One region of the Paenibacillus sp. FA6 genome, then DNA from elsewhere that is predicted to be linked to it. Evidence: riboswitches for the same ligand, from Rfam matches in the RefSeq annotation. Region 1 holds a riboswitch; each other region holds the start of a gene.
What was found. A riboswitch is a leader RNA that binds a small molecule or an ion and turns the genes downstream of it on or off. The one in region 1 is predicted to bind cyclic di-AMP.
Positions count from the first base shown of each region.

Region 2: another riboswitch for cyclic di-AMP. It lies ahead of ACP8HI_RS22325 (ubiquitin-like domain-containing protein); the one in region 1 lies ahead of ACP8HI_RS15950 (TrkH family potassium uptake protein).
Region 3: another riboswitch for cyclic di-AMP. It lies ahead of kdpF (K(+)-transporting ATPase subunit F); the one in region 1 lies ahead of ACP8HI_RS15950 (TrkH family potassium uptake protein).

Region 1 covers NZ_CP188820.1:3,407,977-3,412,267, reverse strand. The annotation lists gene uvrC (excinuclease ABC subunit UvrC) at 1-548, shown strand, start outside; gene ACP8HI_RS15955 (CPBP family intramembrane glutamic endopeptidase) at 520-2,160, opposite strand; cyclic di-AMP (ydaO/yuaA leader) riboswitch at 2,406-2,549, shown strand; gene ACP8HI_RS15950 (TrkH family potassium uptake protein) at 2,611-3,951, shown strand; gene ACP8HI_RS15945 (potassium channel family protein) at 3,992-4,291, shown strand, end outside.
Region 2 covers NZ_CP188820.1:4,907,888-4,912,178, forward strand. The annotation lists gene rnmV (ribonuclease M5) at 2-544, opposite strand; gene ACP8HI_RS22325 (ubiquitin-like domain-containing protein) at 667-1,833, opposite strand; cyclic di-AMP (ydaO/yuaA leader) riboswitch at 2,097-2,309, opposite strand; gene ACP8HI_RS22330 (TatD family hydrolase) at 2,511-3,281, opposite strand; gene ACP8HI_RS22335 (HD domain-containing protein) at 3,347-4,291, opposite strand, start outside.
Region 3 covers NZ_CP188820.1:4,254,760-4,259,050, reverse strand. The annotation lists gene ACP8HI_RS19560 (PIG-L deacetylase family protein) at 1-9, shown strand, start outside; gene ACP8HI_RS19555 (hypothetical protein) at 153-983, shown strand; cyclic di-AMP (ydaO/yuaA leader) riboswitch at 1,279-1,475, shown strand; cyclic di-AMP (ydaO/yuaA leader) riboswitch at 1,504-1,688, shown strand; gene kdpF (K(+)-transporting ATPase subunit F) at 2,043-2,120, shown strand; gene kdpA (potassium-transporting ATPase subunit KdpA) at 2,170-3,849, shown strand; gene kdpB (potassium-transporting ATPase subunit KdpB) at 3,867-4,291, shown strand, end outside.

The DNA.
Region 1 (4,291 bases):
ATAGAAAGTACAAAATTCGTACGGTCGCGGGTCCAGATGATTACAATACGATGCGTGAGGTCATTCGTCGTCGCTATGAGCGTGTATTGAAGGAGAACTTAGAGATGCCAGACCTAATCGTTGTAGATGGTGGAAAAGGGCAAATCTCGGTGGCTGTGGATGTGCTACAGAATGAATTAGGATTATTTATACCTGTGTGTGGGCTAGTGAAGGACGTGAAGCATAGAACTTCACAGCTAATGATAGGTGATCCGGCTGAAACGATTCATCTTCCACGCGATAGCCAGGAATTCTATCTTTTACAGAGGATTCAAGATGAGGTACATCGCTTTGCCATTACCTTTCACCGTGAACAGAGGGGCAAATCGATGGTTACTTCGCAGCTCGATGCCATTCCAGGCGTGGGAGATAAGCGCCGTAAGCTTCTGCTGAAGCATTTCGGTTCACTCAAAAAAATAAGAGAGGCCAGTGTCGAAGACTTCCGGTCTCTCTCGATAGGCGAGAAGCTCGCCTCACAAATTATTGCAGCACTTCAGGAGGAGTCATAACATAAGGCTTCTCTTTTTTCATGGAGTGAACAATGTAAATGACGTAAGCGACGATGAATGGCATGATCATAGAAACAACTCCAGCTATGATGTTCGTGGTGTCACCTAGTGTGAATAGGCTGAACCCCATAAGGATGCTATTAAACACAACATGACTGAACATGACAGCGATATAGCCATAGCGTAAAAAGATGAAACTGAAGAGTAGTCCGATGATAATAAGCTCTATTGGCCGTGAAATGACGGGGTAAATCGGATAAAGCGTATGACCGAATGCCCAGATGATGGATGGAATCAGGCAGGCCACAAATGTATTCTTGACAAGCTTCTTCATCATCTTTATGCCGAATAAACGATAAACAGCTTCCTCGGAAATTCCAGCCACCCATGCTAATAATGGCAACATCCAGGGATAGATCATGTTGATAGGAGACTGCGTTGCATCTGTCGTGGACCAACTATGGATCGTTAGATCAAGAGTGAAATAAATAATGGATTGTATTCCTAACAATATTAATGCCCATAAATACCCAACGAGCATGCTGTGGAGTACATAATGTCCATAACCTGTTTCTTTCCAGCGTGGCCACGGATTAAGATCTGCTTCCTTTCTCCATAAGCCATCTCCGCCTACAAGCGAGAAGTACAGTAACGCAGCCATGACCAGAGTGAGAGCCCCTTGTACGATCAATCCGATGATTAGATTGGGTCCTGTAACTCCTTGCGCTTCCAATGCAGGCAACATATTTAGTGTGCTCAACATGGATACAATGAAATAAAAGGAACTCAGAAAGATACCTCTTACAAAAGAAGTATGTCTTCTAGTTAATGCACTGTAAACGATAGCGAGTATACCCAGCACTAGAGTCAGAAGCCCGTATCCAAGGAAAGTCATCCAGAGTGCTTTCGTATGTTCATTGTTCACATACGAAGTATGCTCTTCTGGAACTGAAAATGAAGGTTGGAAGGATAGTATTTGCTCAGATCCAAAGGTGAAATTAAACTGTAATTCAGCATTACCGATCATCGTAGTTGAATCAGCATATGTAAGGTGTGACTCTTTATTCGGAACGATGTGGAAATCACTTGGATTATAGCCTGATTTACTCAGCCATTGTGCAGCAAGAGCCTCTTGATCTCTTGGGTTCATAGAAATTTCTATTGGCGGTGCGGTAAGAGCTCTTTCTTGAGCAAAAGCTACGACTTCACCTGTGTTCATATGTACATCAATATTGAAGGGTTTAGTTGAATCGAATACCTCCAAGCGGACACGATATACATCATATGGATATTTACTTGTGAAAGTTTCGTTATATTTCTTTACGAGTTTCTCTTTGGCAAGATAACCATATAATTCTGAGTGAGATTGGTATGTGACGAGACTTTCTTGAGAAGATAATACCTGAAGTTGAAGTTGTGATTCAGCATATTGTGTTGCAACTTCTCTTGCTCGTTCCTTACTGATTAAATCACTGCTTTGTTGCTCCAATGTATCTGAAGCTGTACTAGGAAAAACTTGCACAATCATGAATAGAAGCAGACCGATAGCGGCGAGAATACCCAAAACCTTATAGTTGGCTTTCAGTTTCAAAGGTTGCCCTAAAGAATTCATTCATTCCCCTCCCAAATTTTTATATAGCCATTAGAATAACGTAAACATAGCATAGGTTCAAGTTGTTAATCCAGTAACTGTAAGATAAAAATACGAAAACATGATAAAAGCGAAGATAATAACATATAAACAGAGAGAATGACCCTTGGAGAACGTTCCTTATGCTCTTTTAAGGTTATATTGAATCATTTATACGAAAAGGAACTTTGTACAGTTTGTAAATAAGGATTATAATCGTGATGCAAATTAAAAATGCGCCGAATTTTCATATGAAATACGGGGGAACCATTGTATTAATGGGGTGAATTTCGTTATTTGTTTATCGAATAGGGCAACCTGTGCATGCCCGAATCCGTCAGCTAACCTCGTAGGCGATATGCTATCAGGAACCAACCCGAGAGGCATTGGATTTCCAGTGCTTTTTTTGTTGGCTTCAAAGGGGTGAAAGTATTGAAATTGAAGTTGAGTTGGATCAGATTAGCCCCTCCGCAAATTCTAGTATTGGGTTTCGCCAGTATTATTATGTTAGGAGCTTTGCTACTTACGTTACCTATCTCTAATGCAACAGGTAAGTCGCTAGCTTTTATTGATGCATTATTTACCGCTACATCAGCTACCTGCGTAACAGGGTTGGTAGTTAAGGATACAGGAATATTTTTTAGTACATTTGGTCAAATTGTCATTATTGTACTCATTCAAGTGGGTGGTATTGGATTTATGACGATGGCGACGATGTTCTCATTTGCTCTAAAAAGGAAGATTTCGCTTCGGGATCGATTACTACTGCAAGAAGCGATGAATCAGAACACAATGGAAGGTATAGTACGTTTGATCCGAAAAGTATTATTATTCTCATTCGTTATAGAAGGTACTGCAGCCATTATGTTGACCAGTCGTTGGGCATTTGACATGCCTTTTGGAAAAGCTTTATACTTTGGAATTTTTCATGCGATTTCTATGTTTAACAATGCTGGTTTCGATCTATTCGGTAATTTCCACAGCCTCACAGGTTCAGTATATGACCCTATAGTGAATTTTGTAGTTATGTTCCTGATTGTGTCAGGTGGGATTGGATTTATTGTGTTATCTGATATTGTAGATTTTCGAAGAACACGAAGATTATCACTGCACTCTAAAGTTGTGCTGTCCATGACAACATTCCTGATCTTATTCGGAGCGATCATTATATATGTTTTCGAATTTTCAAATTCAAAAACATTGGGACCGTTGCATGGAGGAGGAAAGATTCTCAGTTCCTTTTTTCAATCAGTTTCGACACGTACAGCTGGAGCCAACACCATTGCTATTGGAGATATGCGACAGGCTTCTCAATTTTTCATGGTTATACTTATGTTCATTGGTGCTTCGCCAGGATCTACTGGAGGTGGGATCAAGACCACGACGTTTACAATCATTATTGGAGCCGTTATTGCGATGTTACGTGGCCGAGATGATATTGTGATGTTCCGCTACCGACTTGCACAAGAACGGATATTCAAAGCTCTGACGATTACATTACTTTCACTTTTGCTCATCATAGGTGTAGTCATGGTACTCTCCACGACAGAAGATAGTAGTTTCTTAATGATATTATTCGAGACCACATCTGCCTTCGGTACGGTAGGGTTATCGATGGGATTAACAACACAACTAACTTTTACAGGGAAAATACTTATTATCTTTACGATGTTTGCTGGTCGTCTAGGGCTGATTACACTTGCTTATGCACTAGGACCAAAGAAAGGGAAAGAATTATACCGTCATCCTGAGGGTAAAGTTATCATTGGATAAATAAGAAATTGAAGTATGAAAAAGGAGTACGCGGATAAAAATGAAAAAACAGCAGTTTGTTGTTATTGGGTTAGGGCGGTTTGGATCGGCAGTAGCACTTGAACTTATGGCACTAAACTATGAAGTGCTAGGTATTGATAGAAATGAAGAGATTGTAAGTAATATGAGTGAATTACTCACGTACGCTGTTGTAGCTGATGCCTCAGATGAAGAGGTACTGAAATCGCTAGGTGTTCGTAATTTTGATTGTGGGATTGTAGCTATTGGAGACGATATCCAAATGAGTATTCTTGCGACGATCATATTAAAGGAATTAGGGGTATCTAAGGTTATAGCTAAA
Region 2 (4,291 bases), 1.5 Mb from region 1:
CTTAACCTCCCTCTTCAATTTGGGTGAGGGCACTAACGAATTCATCACGCGTAATTTGAAATATAGCGAGACGCTTCAGAAATTGCTTGCCATTACAATACCCAATTCCAAGTATGTTACCCATTTCCATTCTGCGGGCAGATGCATCAGGGTGAACCATTAGCCCTGCTTGCATCAGATCCTCCATGTCAATCATACTCTGCGAACCCTCATAAGAGGTATGTACTCGAGCTAGTGCATGTCGGATCGCTTCAGGTGATGCATTCTCCACCCCAACGTCTCCTCTACGCGTCGCATCCGCTTCAGGAATGAAGGCATGCTTACAGCCCTTTACTTTGTTGGATATGATCTTACGAATCCGTTCACCTGCATGATCAGGGTCAGTGAATATAATAACCCCTCTGCGCTCTTGTGCTAATGCAATCCGCTGTATCGTACGTGCATTAATAGCAGAACCACCGGTCTCGATCGTATCCGCCTCTACGGCCCTCTTAATTGCTGTCGTATCATCGCGACCTTCCACGACAATGATTTCTTTGATCATAACGATTCTTCCCTTCAGGGCTAGTATCACAACAACAAAAAGAAGAGGATTAATCCCCTTCTTTAGTATGGCTTCCATTATGACCTTAATAGTATAGGAATAGAAAGCTGTTGTAAAACAGTTTAGTTCAGTTCAGGCTTAACGGGCCCGATCACATATATCGTTCTTCCGTTCTTACGACCGAAATTACGAGCATTCTGCAATGAGTCATAATATACATCGATCTTGTTGCCTTTGATCGCACCACCTGTATCTTCTGCACGCCGGAAGCCAATGCCTTCGATGTATACCCACCATCCCATAGGAATGACACTAGTATCCACTGCAATCGTACGACCTTCCGTTACACGTGTGCCTGATGCAGTTCGTGTTCCTATACCTGGTTCTTCTGAAGAGTACGCCGTCATAGACACATTCTTAAGCACCTTTTTATACTTAAAATCAACGCCAGCCTTGCTAGCTTGATTATTCTCTTTACTTACATTCGTAACCTTAGCCTTCTTGCTAGTCTTATTACTTGCCACCGTAGATGCTAAGACGATCGGCTTGGGCTGCTCTACCTTCGTACCTACAGCAACAATTTGATCCTGTACTTGGCTCTTTACTACTTGGCCAACCAGGCTCATCGTTACAAATTGTCCATCTTGATATATTTTCTCGATCTGTTGGACTATTGCCCCAGACTGTCCATTCTGTACCACCTTGACGTTTCCTTTCACAATCGTTGGATCGGAAGTCTTGATGACTCGAAAGGGGATTGCTTCTACACGCTCTACAATCTGTTTGTTTATCCGGACAACCTTAATGTCCAACTTATCTGTGATCTTTGTATTCAATTCGGGAAATACTTTGTCGTGTACATCCAAAGTAATGCCTAGTTGCTTAACAGCATCTTTAACAGTCCCTTGCGTAATGAACCGAGTAACCGACTGACCATCGGCTGTTACATTAATCTCGACAGCACGTTGAATATGAACTTTATCGCCGTCTTTAAGCGAGCTGTTCAATGACACGGAGACCTTATCTTCCGGTCTTAGCATAACAGCTTGCTCATTCAGCATTTCCTGTAACATAGCATGATGGGTTTCTACAGCACTCACATGTCCATCAATCACTAAATACACTTGTTTGCGTTCTTGAATGCTGACAAACAATAGAACGGTCAGGGTAATCGCTATAAGGGCAATAGCTGCAACTGAGATCTTACTTAAACTTTCATGCTTCCAACGTGTTGCGTAAGTCATGCTGGATGATGATGAATCATGGGTTTCTTCTTTAAAAATGCCCACTTTCCGATCCTCCTTCATAGCCTCGCCGTCTGAAAAAAACCATATGTGTAATTGACGCGACTATAATTAAATTTGTTCAGGATACTAAAACAATATCTATCCTGCATCATGTACCGGTCTGCTCGTCATGATTGTCACCCCCTAATAAATAAGGATATGATGACAATTTTGTCTTTATTCAAAAAAGAAGCCTAAAGAAAGAGTTAGAGGAACTCTTTCGTGGCTTTCCCATGTCTGAATAATGGAAATACATGCACGAGTTTGCCTCTCTTCATATGCGCTTACGAGGTTAGCTGTCGGGTTTGGGCAAAAGAGAGTTGCCCGATCTTAGGTCAACCGCTCATGGCGACTGCCCTTGAATTCACCCCAAAGACCCAATAAAAGAAATCAAATATGACCTTTACCACGTACAATCTTGATGGGTCATATTGGTTCCCCCGTTCTCCAAACGTCCGGAGATTTAGCGAGACTGGTTCAAGAAAATAATAAGCTATCGATTTGCGATCAGCTTATATCACTGAAAAGATGATATCGCGTTTCGATGCATGTTGTAAAGCATCAATCAACCACAAATTTCTGAATAAATGGTTAAATTTTTGTAATATTCGCTCTTTACACAACGATAAGGCATGATTAAGTCGTCCGATCTCACTCTTTCAGCTAGTTTGCTCACTCTTTCACGATATACCAAATAAATACAGGGCATTTTTGGTGGTTATTTGAGCAATTTCCTCGATTTCAACACCTTTAATTTGAGCAGCTGCCTCAGCTACTAGTCTCACATGAGCCGACTCATTTCTCTTCCCGCGAAATGGATGTGGGGTAAGATAAGGGGCGTCCGTTTCGATCAATAATCGGTCCATTGGCACTTGGGCTAATACCTCTTTTGGTTGTTTGGCATTCTTGAATGTAATCGGACCACCAAATGACAAATGAAATCCCATATCAAGACAAATTTTTGCAGTTTCCCAACTACCAGAAAAAGAGTGCATTACACCCCCAACCTCACTTGCCTTTTCCTCGCGCAGAATTCTAACGATATCTTCATGCGCATCTCGATTATGAATCACAATCGGCATCTTTAATTCACGAGCTAGTCCAATTTGCTGGCGGAGTACCTGTTGTTGTATATCCTTAGGTGATGTATCCCAATAATAGTCCAATCCGATCTCGCCAATGGCTACGACTTTATCATGTTTACAAAGGGAGGCAATCCATTCCATATCTCCCTCTTTCATCGTTATCGCATCTACTGGATGCCACCCTACTGCCGCATAGATAAAATCATATTTCTCAGCCAATTCCATCGTTGACGGGATCGTCTCCCTGTTAAAGCCAATATTGATCATTTTGCCTACGCCATCTTCAACTGCCCGTGCAATAACCTCTTCACGGTCTTCGTCGAATTGTGGGGCGTCTAGATGCGTATGTGTGTCGAACAACATCATTATAAAATCTCCTTTTTGAACTCTCACTTTTATTTTTTTACAAATACTGCTATTGGTTCTGAACCTCAATTATCTTTGAAAATACGGGCAACAGAAGGGGAAAACGACGATAAGGCAGCCTCGATCTTCTGTTCAGGGTAATATAGGCGGAACTTACCACGTTGGAGACCACTTATGGACCGTACAATATCCGACACTTCAGATATTTCCATTAGTTTTCCTTGTCGATCTAGTAGTATGATTTGCTTCTGACTAGCTTCATCACCCGAGTGAAATACATCATAAGGAAGATCACTTGGAGAATCAATAATTAGATCATATTTCGGATCCAGTCCGCTTTGATAGAACTGATCACGAATCTCATGAATCATATCTCTATCCAGCGGCTCCAACTCTACATATTTATACAGTCTGCGATGCATGAATCGACTACAAAGCTCGCTAAGTATGGGATCCTTCTCCGTGCTCCACTGCATAAATGCAGTCTGAATAAGAGCCTCATCTAATTTCAAATACTGCTCAACAGTCACTTCATCTTTGAATAAACTAACCAATGGCTTCATCATAAATTCAAAATAATACCCACTAATATATAACTCCTTAGCACGTTGAAATATAAGCCTAAGAATGATCTCTGAGCTACGCGTCACAGGATGGAAATACACTTGCCAATACATCTGGTATCTTGCCATAAGATAATCTTCAACGGCGTGCATTCCTGATTCCTTCACTACGATTCGTCCTTGATGAGGTCTTAACATTCGTATAATTCGATCGACATCGATTGTACCGTAATTCACACCAGTATAGTATGCATCACGTAACAAATAATCCATACGATCCGCATCAAGTGCGCTGGATACGAGATTGACAACAATCGGTTTATGGTAGGTTTTTCCAATAACAGAGGCAACCCTTTCTGGAAATCCGGGCTCAACCTGACTTAAGATGTCATGTATTTGCGTATCTCCCATAATAATGCGAACTGTCCATTCTTCATGATTCATATG
Region 3 (4,291 bases), 850 kb from region 1:
GTACGCTAAGGAATGAATTCGATAGAATAATGATATGATTGCCTCCCCCGCCTCAAGTCGAGTACACCACTAGTCCGTGGACTGGTGTTATTAGTTTCCTAATATTGTATGATGAATAAATCAAGATCACTGAATTGGGGGAGTTACTTTATATGCGCGGAAAACATAGGTCAATCATGATGGTGGCAGTCGTTTCGATAATAATACTGGCTGGATGCACCAATAAATTTGAGGATTCGATCTCGGATTGGGCTGAGGAATTAAAGAACGATGGTATTCATAAAGAGATATCGCTCACACAAGAGATAGGTTCTGCATCGGATCTACTGTTGGAAAATGAGGTAGGCAGCATCGAGGTAACAGCGACCACGGATGATCAGATGACGGTGAGCGCAACGTTCTCATTTCCTAATAAGCCATCACGTGAATCCAAATATCAGGAAATTATCGACAATACTGAAATCTCTGTAGTTACACGAGGAGATCAATTGGAGATTACCACACACCCTAAGGGTAACGAGAAGACGGATATGTGGAAGTGGGTAAAGAAGGAATACGGGTTCTCACAATTCAGCATCGATTATAAGGTGGAACTTCCAGATTCAGTGAATCGCTACAAGATCCAAAGTGATGTGGGCAGAATTAAACTCCATAATCTACAGGGGATCTATGATATTCGTAGTGATGTGGGCACGATTTATATCGAAGGTGCTCAAATCCAAGGGGAGTCCAAGATAACGTCAGATGTAGGTAGTCTTCAACTTGGAATTAATCAAATGGATAGCGAGAGCACTCTCATAGCAAAAACGGATGTCGGTAGTATCAAGGCAATACTCGCAGAGACACTTCAATATAGTTTAAAAGTGAGCAGCGATGTCGGTCGAGTCGTTGGAGCGCCCAAAGGGGAAAGTGATATGAATGGCGGTGGACCATTGATAACACTGACCTCCGATGTGGGATCTATTACGGTGGAAAGTCCTTAATCTATTTGAATTAGTTAGGGTCCAGATAGTCATGAAGTTAGGTATAAATTCAGATAAGGTCACCCATTTCGTGGGGGCCTTTTTTGTATTGGAATAATAGGGATATATTAATGTATTTATAAGAAAACGATATATAGGGAGCATCAATGAGCAGGGAGGAGGTATTTGATTTTTTAATCGCTATCATTGGTCTAGACACTCCTTATTTCGCTCTAGGAAGGGGTTGAGTCACCTTTACAGTAGGTTGGGGCGGGTGTATGATTCATAACGAAATACAAATTGTTAATATATTCAATTATTAATTTCGCTGAGTTTTCGCCTTGTGGCGGAGAACGGGGGAACCAAAAGTAGTTACCTTTTTTCGGTGTGAGAGTCGGAAATTGGTAGCTGCAGGGGTGAATCCTGGCAAGGTCAATTCGGTCTTTGCTGGGTAGAGCGACTCTCACGGCTCGAATCCGACAGCTAACCTCGTAAGCATAAATCTGAGAGAGGAATGCGTTATGTAAAGTTTATTGAAAGAATGTCTTGAACGCTGAATTCTGTGTAATTCAGAAACGGGGGAACCAATCGGAGATGTCTGCTGCGTAAACGCCGGACATGTCCATGGGGTGAATTTCTTAAGTACTGTACCAGTGACTTGAGAATAGGGCGACTTCCTCGCCCGAATCCGACAGCTAACCTCGTAAGCGTGCAGGGAGAGGCAGCAAACCGCCTTCTGGCTGGTTCATGAGTTTATTTGGTCATGGACTTACTAAGAAGCTCTGGAAAAGCTACTTTTCACTGAGCTTCTTTTTTGTTGTCTTTAAAAGGTAAGAGAGGACCTAATTAAGGAAGATGTGATCAATTTGGTTGTCTGTATCTTCAGATCTGCCGTCCGTGGTCGTTGGATTCCTAATTGAAAAATAGAATAAGGATCAACCATCAAAAATCTACATGAGAGAGGGGCAATCCCATAATGATGGATGTCTACATGGTCATTACTATAATTGTTGGATTCGGATTATTGTTACTGTTCACGCATTGGTGCGGAACGTTGGTGGATGGAGGGGGAAGGGAACAATGATTGTTGTACTTACATTAACCATACTCATCTTCATTTACCTTATATATGCGTTAGTCAATCCTGAGAAATTCTAGAAACACATATTCATTCAAAGAAATCATCCCTATAAGGAGGATATTAAGCATGGACTTACTGCAAATAGGAATTGTGATTGTTGTACTACTGTTGCTGGTGAAGCCAGTGGGTACTTATATGTTTCATGTATTCTCCAATGAACCCAATCGGACGGATAAGATATTCGGTTCCATCGAAAATGTGATCTTCAAGATCATCGGGTTAAGAAATCGTGACAGTATGAATTGGAAACAGGTTGTACTGAGTTTAATTGCTACGAATGCGGCGTTAGTCGCCATTGGTTACTTGCTTCTACGTTTTCAAGGAATCCTGCCAGGAAATCCAAGTGGTAACGAGAATATGGAAGCATCGCTCGCCCTTAACACAATCATCAGTTTTATGACCAATACCAATCTGCAGCATTACAGCGGCGAGAGTGGTTTGACTTATTTAACGCAAATGGCAATTATTACGATGATGATGTTCACATCGGCAGCGTCAGGAGCTGCGATTGCGGTCGCATTTATTCGCGGGATTACCCGGAGTGGGGAAGGGTTAGGTAACTTTTTTCAGGATTTCACCAAAGCTATTATTCGTATCTACGTACCACTAGCACTTGTTGTTACCATCGTATTGGTTGGCTTAAAAGTACCACAAACGTTCGACCCGACAGCTTCGATAACAACGCTTGAAGGGGTAGCGCAACAAATATCTATGGGTCCGATCGCTTCACTGGAGTCCATTAAACATCTTGGAACAAATGGTGGTGGATTCTTTGGAGTCAACTCGTCTCATCCATTTGAGAATCCAAGTCCACTGACGAATGTTATTGAAATATTAAGTATGTGGACTTTATCAGCATCGCTACCGTATATGTTTGGTCTGTTTGCGAGGAACAAGAAGCAAGGATGGGTCATATTCTCAGCCATGATGATTCTGTTCTTGGTATTTCTAAGCGTCAGTTATATGTCTGAAAATTCCGGAAACCCTGCGATTAATGCGCTAGGTATTGAATCTTCTCAAGGTAGTATGGAAGGAAAAGAGGTTCGGTTCGGCATAGCACAATCGGCATTGTTCTCTACCGTTACAACGGCTGCGACAACGGGATCGGTCAACAACATGCATGACACATTAACACCTCTCGGAGGACTTGCAGCACTTTCTGGAATGATGCTCAACGTCGTATTTGGAGGTAAAGGTGTCGGGTTGGTTAACATGTTGATGTACGCAATATTAGCTGTCTTTATTTGTGGGCTAATGGTTGGGCGGACCCCAGAGTTCTTAGGACGTAAGATTGAGGCCAGGGAAATGAAGTTGATTGCACTTGTTATTCTGGTGCATCCGTTTATTATCTTAGTTCCTACGGCGCTCTCATTCATGACCGCTTCGGGCTATGGTTCAATAAGTAATCCGGGATTCCATGGTTTATCCCAGGTCTTATATGAATACACTTCATCTGCAGCGAACAACGGCTCCGGTTTCGAAGGGCTTGCGGATAATAACGTATTCTGGAACGTATCGACCGGTCTCGTGATGTTCTTTGGACGCTACATGTCGATTATTGCGATGCTTGCAGTAGCGGGTTCACTTAGTGCTAAGAAACCTGTTGCTGAAACGATCGGTACATTCCGTACGGATAATAAGCTATTTATTGGAATATTGCTCGGTGTTGTCCTATTGATCGGGGCGTTGACGTTTCTTCCGGTCATTGTCTTGGGCCCTGTGGCCGAATTTTTAACACTCCATTAGAACGAGGTGCTTGAACGATGAGTAATAACCGCCAAAGCATGTTCAATGGTGAAATAGCCAAACATGCTGTTAAAGAGAGTTTTATCAAATTGAATCCAATGTTTATGATAAAGAATCCCGTGATGTTTGTTGTTGAGGTGGGGACATTGGTTGTACTGATGATGGTTCTATTTCCAAGTTATTTCGGAACCGAAGATCAACTGGGGTTTAATATCACGGTGTTCTTGATATTGTTATTTACGGTCCTATTCGCTAACTTCGCTGAATCGCTAGCAGAAGGACGTGGGAAGGCGCAAGCCGACTCCTTGAAGAAAGGTAAGCAGGAAATTAAAGCTAATAAACGTATAGGCTCGGAGATTAAGGTTGTTAATTCTACGGAGTTACGTAAAGGCGATGTCGTTATTGTCTCAAGGGGAGAGATGATTCCTGGAGATGGTGAAGT